4 regions of the Gibbsiella quercinecans genome follow, and region 3 is predicted to be linked to each of the others. Evidence: predicted binding sites of a transcription regulator. Region 3 holds the regulator's gene; each other region holds the start of a gene.
What was found. The regulator CRP, encoded in region 3, controls carbon source genes, mostly activating them, when cyclic AMP is high. The targets are predictions, from matches to a motif close to ATGTGANNNNNNTCACAT.

Region 1 (4,212 bases), 590 kb from region 3:
AAGAACGCATGGCCGCGCGCCAGCAGCTTGGGGTTACGGGAAAGCGGCCACATATGCGCCACGCGATCCTGATAGTGGTAGCCCACCCAGTAGGAAAGCCAGTCGCCGAAAAATGCACCGGCCGCCGCCGCCGCCCAGATCGGCCAGAAAGCGATGCCGCTTTCGCCGATCAGCGCCCCCAGCGCCAGCAGGATCACCGTGGCCGGCAACAGCAGCGACAGAAAAGCCAGGGATTCGCCAAATGCCAGGAAAAAGATAATCGGGATCGCCCAGCCTTCATGCTGACGTACCATTTCGCTGACCCAGTGGATCACATCATTCAGACTCAATGCACACTCCTTCAATGGGGCTGTCCTACGCACAGAATAAGGAATCGCGCCCCGTGCCGCTTAAACACCGGTTAAACATAACGTATTTCCCGGCTAGCGGGCTAAACGGCAGGCTCCAGATAGCGTGCCTGTAGCACGTCACGCTGTTGCGGCCCCAGGCCATACTCCGCCTCCAGCCAGCGCGCCGGCGAACCGTACTGTTCGCGGATGCAGCCAAGGGCGGTGGTCAGGAACTCTTCGCGGGCGCCGAGCACGTAGGCAAACTGGGCCAGCGCCGCGGCGTTCAGGCGGCTCGAAAGCTGATCCAGCATCTGTTCGCGGAAGGCCGCCAGCGTGGTTTCGGTCAGCAGGTAATCCTCCAGCACCGTGGCCTCATCCGCCCCAAGGGCCAACAACACCAACGCAGAGCCGACGCCGGTGCGGTCTTTACCCACGGCGCAGTGCTGCACGATGGCGCCGCTTTCCGTTTGCAACAGCAGAGCGGCCAGTTGCCGGTAGGCCGGGTTATTGAACGGCAGGCGGCGATACAGCTGCAGCATAAAGGCCTGGCTGTCAAAAGCCGCCAGCACCTCGTTGTTCAGCTTTTCCAGATTGGCATTCACTTCGCTGCTCAACGGGTTGGCCGGGAAATGATGGTAATCGGCGCCGGGCCACAGCACATCCGGCTTATCCTGCACTTCATCGCTGTCGCGGTAATCCAGCACGGTGCTGACCGGCACGCCGGCCAAAAACGCACAGTCACGCGGCGTTAAGCGATCGAGCGCGCCGGCACGGAACAGCAACCCACGCTTGATACGGCGGCCATTAGCGACGCTATTGCCGCCTAAATCACGAAAGTTGATGCCGCCGTCGAGCGGGGCCAGTGAAGGGTGAAGCGGAATCTGAGCGGTCATAGACATCCTCGTTATTGTTGTCGACAAACAGCGCGATACAGGCAGCGGATACATCCCATCACAAAACACAGCAGGCTGCGCAGATGGCGCCAGTGCCTGCCACCGTAACAGATTATGATGAAATGAAAAATGGGCCGCAGCGGCGGCCCATTGGCAACGAGGCGGGTTACAGCAGGCGGCGTGCGGCTTCCACCACGATTTGCACCGCGTGGGTTTCAGTTTGCTTCATGGTTTGCGCATCCGGAATTTCCTGCTGGGTGCGGTTAACGATCACCCCGGCCACCATCCCGGCGCGCAGCCCCTGGCTGGCGCACATGGTCAACAGGGTGGCGGATTCCATTTCGTAGTTCATCACGCCCATCGCCTGCCATTCGGCCATTGAGCCCTTGAAGCGGCTCACCACCTGGCCGGAATACGTATCGTAACGTTCCTGGCCGGGGTAGAAGGTATCGGAAGAGGCGGTCACGCCGATATGGGTCGTGGCGCCGCTGGCTTTCGCCGCCTCGACCAGCGCGGTGGTACAGGCAAAATCGGCAACCGCCGGGAACTCCATCGGCGCAAAGTGCAGGCTGGCGCCATCCAGGCGCACCGCCGCCGTGGTCACCAACACATCGCCCACGTTGATGTCAGGCTGGATCGCGCCGGTAGTGCCGATCCGCAGAAAAGTACGGATGCCCAACTGCGCCAATTCTTCCACCGCGATCGACGTGGAAGGGCCGCCGATGCCGGTTGAACACACGATGACGGGCTTGCCGTCGAGTTCCGCCCGCCAGGTGGTGAATTCACGATGAGAAGCCAGATGCACTGGGTTTTCCATCAGCCTGGCGATTTTTTCTACGCGTTGCGGATCGCCGGGGACGATCGCCAATTGCGCCCCCTGCAAATCGGATTTGGTCAGGCCAAGATGGAAGACATCTGATTGAGACATACCGGATCCCTCATTATTCATGTTTAGTCGGAGGAACAAAAACGCACTCTACTGAAAATCCATCGCCAATTTCGTGACGCGAATCACTTGTTAACAGAAAACGAATTTCAGAATACATATTTATTGTGATAATTATCACAAAATTAACCGGCCGCTTACCCCTCGCGCAGTGTCAGCGCGGCCAAGCGGCAGGCCAGGCGCAGCGGCCTTGCGCGGTGTAGCCCAACGCCCAACGCCGTTGCCCGGCGGCGAACAGGGTGGGGCTGCCACCGTGCGGAATCGAGCCTATAGTTAACCAGATCCCGCCCCGTTTTCCTTTTACACGGAGACCACGATGAAAACCGAGAGCCAAACGACGCAACAGCAAAGCCAGCAGGGCTTCAGCCCGGCCGTCAAACCGTTGGCCGCCACCACCCGGCACACCGACGAACAGGGCATTCACGCCGGCGAAACCACTATCCCGGTGCAGAACGAATCCCTGCCGGCATACCTTGCCCGGCCCGATAACCAACGTGGCCCCTTACCGGTGGTACTGGTGGTTCAGGAGATCTTTGGCGTTCATGAACATATTCGGGATCTGTGCCGGCGGCTGGCCAAACAGGGCTATCTGGCGATCGCCCCGGAGCTGTACTTCCGCCAGGGGGATGCCAGTAACTATAGCGATATCAGTGAACTGTTGCAGAATCTGGTGAGTAAAGTGCCGGACAGCCAGGTGCTGATGGACCTGGATCATACCGCCCACTGGGCCCTGCAGCACGGCGGGGCGCCAGATAAGCTGGCGATCACCGGTTTTTGCTGGGGCGGACGCATCGCCTGGCTGTACGCAGCGCATAACCCGCAGTTGAAAGCGGCCGTCGCCTGGTATGGCAAGCTGGTCGGAGAGAAAACCCTCAATACGCCGAAACACCCGGTGGATATTGCCACCGAGCTGTCAGCGCCCGTGCTGGGGCTGTATGGCGGCAAGGATACCGGCATCCCGCTGAACACGGTGGAAACCATGCGCCAGGCGATCCGCGCGGCGAATGCCGACGCCGAGATCGTGGTTTATCCGGACGCCGGCCACGCCTTCAACGCCGACTATCGCCCCAGCTACGATGCCGAAGCCGCCGCCGATGGTTGGCAACGGATGCTGGCCTGGTTTGCCCGGCACGGCGTCACCGGCGAGCCCCAGGCCTGAACCGCGGCGGCGTATGTTATAGCTGCAAAGCGCCAAATGCGCCGCACCAGTCGTGCTCAAATTTTTCCACCGCGGCCTGCACTGTCGGCGCGGTGATGAACTGTTCCGCCACATCGACTGGCAAGGTTATCGCCCCGCAGCCCGCCAGCAGGCACTCCAGCGCCTGGCGCGGCGTTTTAAAGCTGGCCGCCAGCACCTGGGCGTGCGGCGCATGCAGCGTAAGCAATTGTTGCAATTCTCGTACGGTGGCAATGCCATTGCCGCCCTGCGCATCCAGCCGGTTGACGTAAGGCGCCACGTACTGCGCCCCCGCCAACGCCGAAAGCAGCCCCTGCGCGGCGCCGTACACCGCAGTGCCCAGCGTTGGAATGCCCATGCCCTTCAGCGCCTTGATGGCCGCCAGCCCTTCCGCCGTGGCCGGGACTTTCACCACCAGCTCCGGCACCCGTTCATGCAGTAATACCGCTTCTTCCACCATGCGGGCCGCGTTGTTGGCCAAAACCTGGGCAAACAGCCGGCCTTCACCGCCCAACGCATCGCGCAGCGCCGGCAGCACGTCCCACAACGGAGTACGCGAATTGGCGACGATGCTCGGGTTCGTCGTCACCCCCTGCAAAGGCAGAATGCGCGCCAGGCGCTTGACGGCGCTGACATCGGCGGTATCGAGATAAAGTTCCATAATGGTTCCCCACAGCTAAACAAAGGGGCGCCCATGCGCCCGGAATAAATTACAGTTCAAGTTCCTGTTGCAGCAGGCTAACCACCTGCTGGGCGGAGTCTGCGTTGACCAGTGCGGCGCGAAAGCCTTCATGCATAATGCGCCGGGCCAGTTTGGAGAAAATACGCATGTGCTGATCGCCCGCGGCGTGTTTGTTCAGCGTCAGC
Region 2 (4,212 bases), 760 kb from region 3:
GTGAGTCCATGCCGCCGCACAGGGTGATCCTGTCAACATGCTGGAATCTTTCAGGGATCGTGATGGCTGCCAGTGCGGACTGGGCCGCGAACAGTACGGATAACGCACAAAGTTGAACGAGACGAACAGACATGAAAACCTCCACAAGTCAGTGAATTGTGAGAACACCCTGGGAAAATCAATTTAATACACTGTTTAATAAAGGAATTGTTTCTTCCACATGTTGCCGTATCGCCCGTTCGGCGGCATCCGGATCCCGGGAGGCAAGTACATCAATCAACGCGGCATGCGTAGCGCGATCGTCCGTCGGTTGGCTAAGCTGCTGGCGCCACAGATGCATATAAGGCGCGATAGAAGAATTAAGCAGGCTTATCTGGCGCATCAGGCGGGGCCGTTGGCTAAAGCTACACATAAACTCATGAAATACCCGATGATGATTTACCCAGTCGTAAGGATCGTGGGGCTCGTCCTCCATCAGGCTCAACAGCCGGTGCATATGGGCAATATGCTTCGCCGTAAGCAACGGCGCGGAAATTCGCGCGGCCAACCCTTCAAGGACCGCGCGCATTTCAAACACCTCACGCATTTGCGCCTGATTCAGGCCACTGACGACGGCGCCGCGGTTCGGCCTTAAGGTGAGCAAATGCTCTGCCGCCAAACGCTTGAATGCGCCTCTCACCGGCATCCGGCTCATTTGTAATTCAGTGGCGATATCTTCCGCAATCAGGCGCGCGCCCTGTGGCAGCCGGCCACGACAGATACCATCGAGCAAATATCGATAGGCTTCATCTTCAGCGCTGGCAGCAACCGAGCCAGAGAAATCGTCAGCCGTAAGAGAAAGGAGAACGTTGGCATCTGTTTTCATATTTATTCGTCACATTGGATCCAAAGATACATAAATCCAACAGTGCAAAATATGAGCCATTTATTAAATATATAGTTAAAACAGATAGATAAATTAGATGTCTCGAAAAAGTCAGCACCAGGCTTCGCCGTTCTGTACGTTTCTGCACCGCCATTGAGCAGTGCCCGTGCCAACATGATGCAGCTCACCCCGGCGCAAAAAGCGCCGTATTGATCTCATCTTTTCCGGTTATCAGTCCGGCGGTGCCCTGCCCCTATATCATGGCCGGCCAACAGGGGATAAAACGCTCCCATCACATAAATTTACCTGATGGGATAACGCGTGCGATCATCATGAACCCACGGATCCTACTGAGAAATGACAGGCCGGTGCCGAGAATATTAATAAAAATGCATAATCATTGAGTTCCGGCCACAACCACGTTTTTTCACTTGTGGGGAAATACACATTATTAATAGGCGTATTCTCCGGTTAAAAATAAGATCGCTGAAAGTGAAAAGTAAATGTGAAATAACTCACAAAAGTAAAAACAGAAATACGGGGAAAAACCGCCGCTCCACGCTTTTTTGAGAAACAACAAACAAGATAATAAAAAACAAACAATTACAGATTAATTTTCAAAACCAAGCCAGGAAATAAAGTGATCTTCATCACATATTTACACCCATAAAACCGCTGTCAAGAGGTGACACTGGCGTCTCACGTTGAATAAATGTGACATATGTCAAAAAAACGATTCCATCGATTATCAACAATCAATTCACATTCAAGGCGAAGGATTGGAACTGAGGTCATCACATGAAAATAGGTTTGGTCATTAGTGGTGGTGATGTCAGCGGCATAAATAATTTCCTGTTTCAGGTTAGCCGAATGACCGAATCTGAAATAGTGATTTTCGACGGTGGCATTAATGGCCTGATAGAAAATAGGTTCAAAGAGATCTCATGGCGCGATCTGGTTGATTTTTCAATTTCGCCAATGCCGTTGATTTCGTCCGGCAGGAAAGAAGACAAATGTAAAAAAGCTGACTATGAAAAGATTGCCAAAAACATACGTCACAGAAAGATCGATGCTTTGATCATGGCGGGTGGCGATGGATCTTTCCAGTTTTTAAAAACGCTGTGCGGATATGGCATTAGCTGTTACGGCATTGGGATGACCATTGATAACGATATTACCGGCAACAGCTACACCATTGGTTTTTCCACCGCGTGCGAGCAGGTTATCAGCGAGGTGGGCAAGTTAAGAAACACCGGGCGCGGGTTGCCGGGCCGGGTGTTCATGATAGAGCTGCTCGGCGGTTACTGCGGTGAACTGACCCTGCAGGCGGCGTTAAAAAGCAATGCGGACATCGCGCTGATTCCTGAATCACCATGGGATATTGATATTCTTGCGGAGAAGATCAAAAGCAAGATCAAGCTACAAAATAGCGTCATTATTTTATGTTCGGAGGGCTATACCAGAGAATATACCCCAGGTTTTCAGGGGGCCATCAATACCATGATCGGCAAAATCGAACATAAGATTGGTATCAGGATCAGAAAAACCATTCTGGGGTTTGGATTACGAAGCGGCGTGCCTACCGGCGAGGAGATCATACAAGGCGCCATTCTGGCTGAAGAAGTGGTTCGGTGCATAAACACCGGCCTAACCAATAAAATCATTGTGATAAACAATAATAATAAGGCTATACCGATAGATCTTGAAAGTTCTGATAAACGGTTAGTTGATAAAGATAGCAATATCTACAAACTTGCAAAAATAAACAACCTTATATGAGGTAATAATATGCTCAAAGTACTCTGCGTATGTGGCTGCGGCCTCGGCTCAAGCTTTGCTATTGAGATGAGCGCAAAGTCCGTATTACAAAAGCTAGGTATTGATGCCGAGATAAACCATACAACGGTATCCGAAGCCACATCCTTTAAATACGATATTATTCTGACACAGAAAATGTTTGCCGATATTTTAAACTCGGATGCTAGCGAAGAACAGATGAAAAAGGTCATCGTGTTAAATAAGCTGACAGACAAGCGAGAAATAGAAGAAAAAATTCTGGCTTATATTAACTCAATCTGAAAGATGAGGTGATAAAGTGGATGCTATAATTAACTTCCTGGTAAAGGATTTATTAGGCCAAGCCTCAATATTAATTGCGTTAATCGCAATGATTGGCCTAATTCTGCAAAAAAAATCTGTCGGTAAAACGTTAGAAGGTACGTTTAAAACCCTGCTCGGCTTTTTGATCATGATGGCCGGCATCAACATCATTGTGGAGACACTGACATTCCTCAACAACATCTTCACCAGTGGTTTTGGCATGAAGGGCTACATTACGGATGTTGCGGCCATCGCTGGCCTGGCAAACCGCGAGCTGGGTTCACAGGTGGCAATGACACTGCTGGTTATCTTCGTCGTTAACATTATCATTGCGCGCATTACGCCCTTCAAATATATCTTTCTGACGGGCCAGGCGCTGCTCTGGATGGCGACCATCGGCACGGTCATTGGCTATAAGGCCGGGCTGACCGGCGCAACGCTGATTCTGACCGGGGGGATATTCGGCGGCATTATGGCCGTGCTGATGCCGGCATTGGCTCAGCCGATTGTCCGCAAAATCACCGATTCAGACGATGTTGCGCTGGGCCATTTCTGCACCATCGGTTACCTGGTGCAGGCGGCGGTGGCACGCGCCGTGGGTAAAAACTCAAAATCGACGGAAGATCTGGAACTGCCTGATAACTTCAAGTTTCTCCAGGACACTTACCTGTCGATGGCGGTCATTATGGTGCCAATGTACCTTATTCCCGCCGTTTTCGCCGGCCCGGCATACATTGCCCAGTATGCCAATGGCACCAATTACCTGATGTATTCATTCATGCAATCCATGCAATTTGTCGCCGGTGTCTTTGTGCTGTATAGCGGCGTGCGCTTACTGCTGAATGAATTGGTCCCGGCTTTCCGCGGTATCGCCATGCGCCTGGTGCCCAATGCCAAACCCGCGCTTGATTGCCCCGTGTTGTTCCCCTATGCGCCGAATGCGGTCATCGTCGGGTTCCTGGCCACCACCGTCGGTTCGATTCTGGGGATGATCATCTTCCCGATGTTCGGTCTCGCCATGATCCTGCCCGGCCTGTTGACCAACTTCTTTGCCGGCGGCGCTGCCGGGGTGTTTGGCAACGCGTTGGGCGGCAGAAAAGGCGCGATTATCGGTGGGGTGGTCCACGGGTTATTTATCACGTTCTTACCGGCAATCCTGGTGCCGCTGCTCGAAACCTTCGGCTTTGTCGGCGTGACCTTCAGTGATTCCGATGTCATCAGTACCGGTCTGGTGCTCGGCCATGCTT
Region 3 (4,212 bases):
GTCAGCCGTAGTACATTTGATCAGGTAATTTTGCCCGTTTATGCACCCGCACAGTTTGTGCCGGTGAAAGGCCAGGGCAGCCGCGTGTGGGATCAGCAAGGGAAAGAGTATATTGATTTCTCTGGCGGTATTGCGGTGACGGCGCTTGGCCACTGCCACCCGGCGCTGGTCGCGGCGTTGAAAGAGCAGGGGGAAACCCTGTGGCATACCAGCAATGTGTTTACCAATGAGCCGGCGCTGCGCCTGGCCAGTAAGCTGATTGCGGCGACGTTTGCCGATCGGGTATTTTTCGCCAACTCCGGGGCGGAAGCCAACGAAGCGGCGTTTAAACTGGCCCGGCATTACGCAATTACCCGCCACAGCCCGTACAAGACCAAAATCATCGCGTTCTATAATGCTTTCCACGGTCGCACGCTGTTTACCGTTTCGGTCGGCGGCCAGGCGAAATACTCCGACGGCTTCGGGCCGAAGCCTGCCGACATTGTGCACGTGCCGTTCAACGATCTGGCCGCCGTGAAGGCGGTGATGGACGACCACACCTGCGCGGTGGTGATGGAACCCATCCAGGGCGAGGGCGGCATTATGCCGGTGGACGCCGCGTTCCTGAAAGGGGTGCGCGAGCTGTGCGATCGCCATCAGGCGCTGCTGGTGTTTGATGAAGTGCAAAGCGGCATGGGGCGCAGCGGCAAGCTGTTCGCCTATATGCACTATGGCGTAACGCCGGATATCCTGACCACCGCTAAAGCGTTGGGCGGCGGTTTCCCGGTCAGCGCCATGCTGACCACCGAGGAAATCGCTTCGGTGATGCACGTGGGCACCCACGGCACTACCTACGGCGGCAACCCGCTTGCCTGTGCGGTCGCTGAAGCGGCGCTGGACGTCATCAACACGCCAGAGGTGCTGAGCGGCATTGAACAGCGCCACGGCCTGTTTGTGCAGGCGCTGCAACGGATTGGCGAGAAGTACGCGATTTTCTCCGAAGTGCGGGGGATGGGGCTGCTGATCGGCGCGGAACTGGTGCCGGGCTATCACGGCAAGGCGCGTGAGTTTCTGACTGCGGCGGCGGCGCGTGGGCTGATGATCCTTAACGCCGGGCCAGATGTGATCCGCTTTGCGCCTTCGCTGGTGGTGGAACTGGAAGATATCGACGCGGGGATGGCGCTGTTTGAACTGGCGGTGCAGGACGTGATAAACGCCTAAGCGGCGGGCACAGCGAGCTAGCGCCGTGCAAAATAAACGCCCCGTGGCCGGTTGGCCACGGGGCGTTTGCTATTTCCTGGCGCCCAGCGTGTGATTAACGCGTGCCGTAAACCACGATGGTTTTGCCGTGGGCAGAAATGAGGTTTTGATCTTCCAGCATTTTCAGAATACGGCCGACGGTTTCGCGTGAGCAACCGACAATCTGGCCGATCTCCTGGCGGGTAATTTTGATTTGCATGCCGTCCGGGTGAGTCATGGCATCCGGTTGTTTTGCCAGGTTTAGCAGGGTTTGTGCGATACGCCCGGTAACGTCAAGGAAAGCAAGGTTGCCCACTTTCTCTGAAGTAACCTGCAGCCGGCTTGCCATCTGCGCAGACAGGCGCATCAGGATATCCGGGTTCACCTGGATCAACTGACGGAATTTCTTATAGGAAATTTCAGCCACTTCACAGGCGGTTTTCGCCCTTACCCAGGCGCTGCGCTCCTGGCCTTCTTCAAATAACCCGAGTTCCCCGATAAAGTCCCCCTGGTTGAGGTAGGACAGGATCATCTCTTTACCTTCTTCGTCTTTAATCAGCACCGCGACGGAGCCTTTAACGATGTAGTAAAGCGTTTCGGCTTTTTCACCTTGGTGAATCAGCGTACTTTTGGATGGATATTTGTGGATATGGCAATGAGACAGGAACCATTCGAGAGTCGGGTCTGTTTGCGGTTTGCCGAGAACCATTCGCTGTTATCCTCTGTTGTAATCGCTGCCTTGTGTCACAGGGATCAGAGTTCCCTGTAAAACATGTTTTAGCCCACGTGCGCGTGGTGGCTATCAACAGGTTTTGAGGCGTGCCATAAAATATGCTACTGCTTTAGCATATTGACTTGCCGGAAATGCTGCAAGCTACATTCTGTTAACATACCACGTCAGGCACCTTTCCTCGAACGTTTCCCTGGAGCCTGCTCATTGGAAAGGGGATTTTCAGACTGAGCCCTGCCATTAATCGTGGAGCCGGCAAAAAGACAACATACTGCCGCAAAGCCCGCGATTGCCGCCGCATTCACGCGCAATGACAGGACACAGTCTAGTGTGGTTTTAGCACAGAGTGAGGCCAGTGTCTTGTGTTGTCTCGCTTCAGCATGATTCACGTCAGGTTCCGTTGCCAGTTTTAGCGCGAAAGCGTAGTCTGGGCTGCATAAACCAAGCGGAGTAACGAGTATGCAGGCAAGAATCAAGTGGGTGGAAGGTTTGACGTTCCTGGGCGAATCCGCCTCCGGCCATCAGGTGTTGCTGGACGGCAACGCCGGGGAAAAAGCGCCAAGCCCAATGGAAATGGTGTTGATGTCTGTTGGCGGGTGCAGCGCGATTGACGTGGTCTCGATTCTGCAAAAAGGCCGTAACGATGTGCGTGATTGTGAGGTAAAACTGACCTCAGAGCGCCGCACGGAGGCGCCGCGCATATTTACCCATATCAACCTGCATTTTATTGTTACCGGTAAAGGGCTTACCGATAACGTTGTTGAGCGTGCGGTGAATCTGTCGGCGGAGAAATATTGCTCGGTATCGCTGATGCTCGGTAAGGCCGCCAGCGTCACCCACAGCTTTGAAATCCGCGCGGTGGAGTGACGCCCAACGTATTACTTGATTTTTTTCCCTTCCAACAGGCGCTGCACCAGCGGCGCCATGATCAACTCCATTGCTAGCCCCATTTTTCCGCCCGGCACCACCAATGTATTGATATGCGAAATAAATGAACCCTGCAGCATCGCCAGCAGATAAGGGTAGTCGATCTGCTCCAGGCCGCGGAAGTGGATCACCACAAAGCTTTCATCCAGCGACGGGATCGCTTTGGCGGCGAACGGGTTGGAAGTATCCACCGTCGGCACCCGCTGGAAGTTGATATGGGTGCGTGAAAACTGGGGCGTGATGTAGTTAATGTAATCTTCCATCGAGCGAACCACGGAATCCATCACCGCTTCGCGTGAATGGCCGCGCTCGCCGGTATCGCGGATCAGTTTCTGGATCCACTCCAGGTTGACGATCGGCACCACCCCCACCAGCAAGTCGACATACCTGGCGACGTCATGATGGTCGGCGACAACGCCACCGTGCAGCCCTTCATAAAACAGCACGTCGGTGGGTTCCGGCAGGGGCTCCCAGGGGGTGAAGGTGCCTGGCACCTGGTTGTAGGGCACCGCTTCGTCGTAAGTGTGCAGGTATTTGCGCGAACGGCCGGTGCCGTGTTTGCCGTATTCAATAAAGCTTTGTTCCAGCAGGCCAAAGTCGTTGGCTTCCGGGCCGAAATAGCTGATGTGGCGGCCAAGATCGCGTGCTTTGCGGATCGCGGCGTCCATCTCCGGCCGGGTATAGCGGTGGAAGCTGTCGCCTTCCAGTTCGGCGGCGCGGATATTCAACTGCTGGAATATTTTGCGAAACGCCACGCTGGTGGTTGTGGTGCCGGCGCCGCTGGAGCCGGTCACCGCAATGACAGGATGTTTAGCTGACATAAATACCGTTCCCCGTGAGAAATCTGGCGATGTGGCCGTGCCCCGTATTCAGGCTGGCGCCACAGCCTAGCATTGTTATCACGTTTCGCGCACCGGTGTCATCTTTGCGGCAGAGGGATGCGAAAAAAGCAACGCATCGGCGCAATTTTGCTGCTTCAACCGCAGCACGAAATTGGCGAGACTGTAAAAAAACGGGAGGAAAGCCATGAACATGCCGTCGTCGCGCTGGTGGTGGGATTTATCTACACGGGAATTCAGTGAACTGGAAATGGATAAGATGGTGGCGGTGTTGCCGATCGGCGCCGTCGAGCAGCACGGCCCGCATTTGCCCGTTCGGGTGGATGCGGCGATCAATGCCGGGATAGTGCAGCGTGCGGTGGAACTGATGCCCGCTGATTTACCGGCGTTGATTTTGCCCATGTTGCCGATTGGCAAATCCGATGAGCATTTGCACTATCCCGGCACCCTGACGTTGCCTTACGAGATTTTGGGCAAAGTGTGGTTTGAAGTGGCGAA
Region 4 (4,212 bases), 210 kb from region 3:
AAATCAAACGCCAGCACGCGCATGTTGAACCCGCTGGCGCGCAGCGCCACCTGTTTGCCGATGTTGCCCAGGCCGACGATACCCAGCGTTTTGCCGTACACGTCGGTGGCGAAAATACGCGGCCACGTACCGGCACGGGTTTCCTGCGCCGCCTGAGTCACCTGGCGGGCGCCATCTAGGATCAGCGCGAAAGCAAAATCGGCCACGGCATGCTTATTGGCATCCGGCACGTTGGTGACGTAAACCCCGCGTTCACGGGTGGCGTTCAGATCGATATTGTCCACGCCGACCCCATGTTTACACACAATTTTCAGCGTTGGCGCCCGTGCCAGCAGCTCGGCGTTAACGTCGGTGAAGGCGACGATCATCGCCACCGTCTCGGCAAGGTGCGGTTCAAGCGCGGACAGCGCCGCATCCGCCGGCAGCATGACCAGTTCAAAGCCCCATTCGCGCAACGTCTCGATCGGTGCGGGATCGTATTTGGCGAAAGAAGGGGAAGTACAGATGACTTTCATCGTTGCATCCTCATCGTGGTAAGGCGGCGCCGCAGCGCCGCTGCCGCCGTTATTGCAAATACTGCTGCACAACCTGGCGAATACGTTGTTCATCCTGCTCGCTAAAGCGCACGGCATAACGGCTTTCGCCCACCTCATGACCGAGCAGCGCCAGGGCCTTTTTCACCGCCGCCGGCGAGAACGCCACGCTGTACAGATCGGTGCGCAAGCCGGTGACGTTTTCCTGCGCCTGGCGCGATGCAGCGATATCGCCACGTTGGAAATGCGCCCAAATAGCATTGATTTCATCAGGCGCCACGTTGGCCAGCCCGGAGATACAGGCGCTGCAACCGTCGACAAAGCCCTGGTGGATCAACGAATCCGGCCCGTTCAGCACATTAAAGCCGCTGATGCCTTCGGCCGCCTGCAAGAAGCCTTTCAGGCTGTCGTAGCTGCCGGCGCTGTCCTTGATGCCGATAATGTTCGGGTGTTGCGCCAGTTGGCGCACGGTTTCCGGCTGCAGGGTGTTGCCCGTGCGCGCCGGGATGTTGTAGAGAAACACCGGCACCGGAACCGCATCGGCGATTTTCAGGTAGTGATAAATCAGCTCTTCCTGCTTGAGCGGCACAAAGTACGGGGTGATCACCGATACGGCATCCACCCCAAGCGCGGCCACCTGTTTACCCAGATGAATGGTTTCACGCGTGGAGATCTCGCCGATATGGCCGACCACCGCCGCCTGGCCGTTCACTTCCTCCACGCAGGTCTGGGTCACCGCCAGCTTCTCTTTTTCATTCAGCACAAAGAATTCGCCGTTGGTACCGCCGCAGAAAATCCCGTTGCCGGCGGCCAACTGGCGGCGGATCTGCACGCGCATCGCCGCTGGGTGATATGCCCCCTGGTGATCAAAGGTGGTGACAATGGCGGTGAGTACGCCCTCTATTTTTCTGGTCATGGTTTTCCTCGGTTTCTGTCAGGTATTTTTAGCCGGGAACAGCGTCAGATAGATGTCGCGCACATCATCGGCGCTGACCTTGGATGGGACATTTTTCATCAGGCGCTGAACGTCCAGCGCCGCTTCCACCAGATACGGCAGATGGTCGCTGCCAATGCCGAGCGCTTCCAGGCTGGCGGGTAACTGCAGGCGTTTGACCAGATCGGCGAAATAGGCCACCAGCGCGTGGGATTTTTGCTCCTCGCTTAGAGAGGCATCGGCATCGGGGATCAGGTCATAGGCCACGGCGAACTTGCTGACCGCGGCCGGGCGCACGAAACGCATACAGGGCGCCAGCAGGATGGCGTTGGCAACGCCATGGGGAATGTGGTACTTGCCGCCCAACGGATAGGACATGGCGTGCACCAGGTGGGTGCCGGCATGGGCGATCGCCGCGCCGCCGTAATAAGAGGCCCACAGCATGTCGAGTTTGGCCTGCAGGTTGTCCGGCTGCGCCACGGCGGTTTCCAGGCTGGCGAACAGTTTCTTCATGCCGATCAGGGCATAGTTGTCGCTCACCGGGTTGGCGACGGTGGCGGTAAAGCATTCGATCAGGTGGCAAAGCGCATCAATGCCGGTTGAAGCGGCAATCTGCGCCGGCATGCTGGTGGTCAGTTCCGGCACCAACGCCACGTAATCCGGCAGCATGACCGGTGAAATAATGCCGACTTTGGTTTCTTTTTCCGGGATCGCCAGGATCGCGTTTGGGGTGGCTTCCGAGCCGGTGCCGGCCGTGGTGGGGATCAGCAGCGACGTGGCGCGCCTGAGCGGCTTTTCCCCGGCCAACAGCGCCTCCAGCGTTGGCGCCTGCGCAATGCACAGCACCGACAGCAGTTTGGCGACGTCCAGCACGCTACCGCCGCCGATGCCAATCACCAGATCCGTCTCCTGCACCGGCAACTGCTGCAAAATGGCGGCGACATCATGCTGGCTCGGCTCCGGCGGCACGCTATCCACCACCACCAAATGCCCGGCGCCGGCGCGAACCTGGGCGATAAACGCCTGGGCGGCAGGGATACGGGCAATATTCCGGTCCGTCACCAGCAGTACGCTGCGCTTTCCCGTTAACAGGTAACCAATGTCATTAAGCGCCTGATAGCCGCTGATAAGGGTGCTGTTGATATTCATTATTACCGACTCTCCTCCCGGCCCGTTGGGCAACGGTGATTTTATTTACTCAAAATCACGCCATCTTTACTGCGTGTCGTGCTTATTTTATAGGCCATCTCGATATTGATTAATTTGAACTTGCTCACATATAATCAATTATGATTGAATATAATCAATGGCAGCGTAACACGAAAAAGGCGGAATACGATGCAGTGGAACACACCGGTTCTGGTCATCGCAGATGATTTCACCGGCGCGAACGATGCCGGTATCGGGCTTGCCAGCGCTGGCGCCCAGGTCAGGGTGCTGTTTGAGCCGCAGGTAGCCGCCGCGCAAACGCAAGGAGTGCGGGTGATCAGCACCGACAGCCGGGCCGCCACAGCGGAAGAGGCAGCGCAGCGCGTTCGCCAGGCGCTAGCCGGCTGGCCGCAAGGATTGGGTTGGGTGTTCAAGAAGATCGATTCAACGCTGCGCGGCAACCTGGGCGCCGAAGCGGAAGCCGCGCTGTTGGCCAGCGGCGCGCCAATGGCGCTGATCGCCCCGGCGGTGCCCCGGCTTGGGCGCATTACCCGCGGCGGCAACTGCCTGATCCACGGCCGCTTATTAACGGAAACGGAATTCGCCAGCGATCCCAAAACGCCTATCACCACCGCCAGCATTCAGCAGCGCCTGCAACAACAAAGCGCCCTGCCCTGCAGCCGGCTGCCTTTGGCGGCGGTGCGCGGCGGCGAACTGCAAGCGGCACTGGCGCAGTTGCAGCAACAGCACGCGCGTTTTGTCATCGTTGATGCCGAAACCGATGACGATCTGCAACGCCTCATGCTGGCGGCGGCCCGCTTGCCACAGCGGCCGCTGCTGATCGGCGCAACCGGCCTGAGCGATGCCCTGGGCAGGCTGCTGGCCGACCGCCGCCCCGCTCCGCTGTTGGCGGTGATTGGCTCAATGAGCGAAATGGCGCAGCGGCAAATCGCACAGTTGAACGCCAGCCACGCCATCACGCTGGTGGATATCGATATCGAAGCGATGTTCCAGGGCTGGCCGCAGTTGGCGCTCTGGCGCAGCACCGTGGTTCAGGCACTGGCGCAAGGCCGGCACTGCGTGATCCGCACCAGCCGGCAGGCGGCGCAACGGCAAACCATTGACCAACTGTGCCGGCAGCACCGGATCACGCGCCGCCGGTTGGGGGAAGATCTGTGCGCGCTGCTGGCCCAACTGACCCAGGAAGTCCTGGAAATACAAACGCCGGCCGGGCTGTACCTTTCCGGCGGCGACGTGGCGCTGGCGGTCGCCCGCGGGCTGGGCGCCAGCGGCTTTCAGATTCATGGGCAGGTGGCGGGCTGTGTGCCCTGGGGCCACCTGTTGAACGCCCGGCACAATTTGCTGGTTATGACTAAAGCCGGTGGCTTTGGTGATGAAAATACCCTGGTAGAAGTCATCCGTTTCATTGAGGAGAAGTCGAGTGAGTAAAACTATTGCAGTCACCATGGGCGATCCGGCGGGCATCGGGCCAGAAATTATCATCAAGTCGCTGGCGCAGGGGGAGCTTGCCGGCGCGCCGGCGGTGGTGGTGGGCTGTGCCGCTACGCTGCGGCGCATCATCGGCATGGGCATTAC

Region 1: udp (uridine phosphorylase) is a predicted target of CRP. The motif match lies at 2,274-2,291, and genes of this name have one in related genera.
Region 2: ACN28Q_RS09745 (6-phosphofructokinase) is a predicted target of CRP. The motif match lies at 1,504-1,521, and genes of this name have one in related genera.
Region 4: ACN28Q_RS14315 (iron-containing alcohol dehydrogenase) is a predicted target of CRP. The motif match lies at 2,729-2,746, and genes of this name have one in related genera.

The regions. Positions count from the first base shown of each region.
Region 1 covers NZ_CP014136.1:2,270,273-2,274,484, forward strand. Annotated here, with positions in the region: gene ACN28Q_RS10530 (DedA family protein) at 1-329, opposite strand, end outside; gene ACN28Q_RS10535 (tyrosine-protein phosphatase) at 431-1,222, opposite strand; gene udp (uridine phosphorylase) at 1,389-2,150, opposite strand; gene ACN28Q_RS10545 (dienelactone hydrolase family protein) at 2,485-3,327, shown strand; gene fsa (fructose-6-phosphate aldolase) at 3,344-4,006, opposite strand; gene ptsP (phosphoenolpyruvate--protein phosphotransferase) at 4,056-4,212, opposite strand, start outside.
Region 2 covers NZ_CP014136.1:2,096,400-2,100,611, forward strand. Annotated here, with positions in the region: gene ACN28Q_RS09735 (ABC transporter substrate-binding protein) at 1-133, opposite strand, end outside; gene ACN28Q_RS09740 (GntR family transcriptional regulator) at 179-865, opposite strand; gene ACN28Q_RS09745 (6-phosphofructokinase) at 1,664-2,644, shown strand; gene ACN28Q_RS09750 (PTS sugar transporter subunit IIB) at 2,654-2,944, shown strand; gene ACN28Q_RS09755 (PTS sugar transporter subunit IIC) at 2,961-4,212, shown strand, end outside.
Region 3 covers NZ_CP014136.1:2,861,104-2,865,315, forward strand. Annotated here, with positions in the region: gene argD (bifunctional acetylornithine/succinyldiaminopimelate transaminase) at 1-1,200, shown strand, start outside; gene crp (cAMP-activated global transcriptional regulator CRP) at 1,295-1,927, opposite strand; gene ACN28Q_RS13215 (OsmC family protein) at 2,408-2,815, shown strand; gene ACN28Q_RS13220 (phosphoribulokinase) at 2,827-3,696, opposite strand; gene ACN28Q_RS13225 (creatininase family protein) at 3,902-4,212, shown strand, end outside.
Region 4 covers NZ_CP014136.1:3,075,756-3,079,967, reverse strand. Annotated here, with positions in the region: gene ACN28Q_RS14325 (phosphoglycerate dehydrogenase) at 1-515, opposite strand, end outside; gene ACN28Q_RS14320 (dihydrodipicolinate synthase family protein) at 565-1,449, opposite strand; gene ACN28Q_RS14315 (iron-containing alcohol dehydrogenase) at 1,468-2,616, opposite strand; gene dtnK (D-threonate kinase) at 2,806-4,065, shown strand; gene ACN28Q_RS14305 (D-threonate 4-phosphate dehydrogenase) at 4,058-4,212, shown strand, end outside.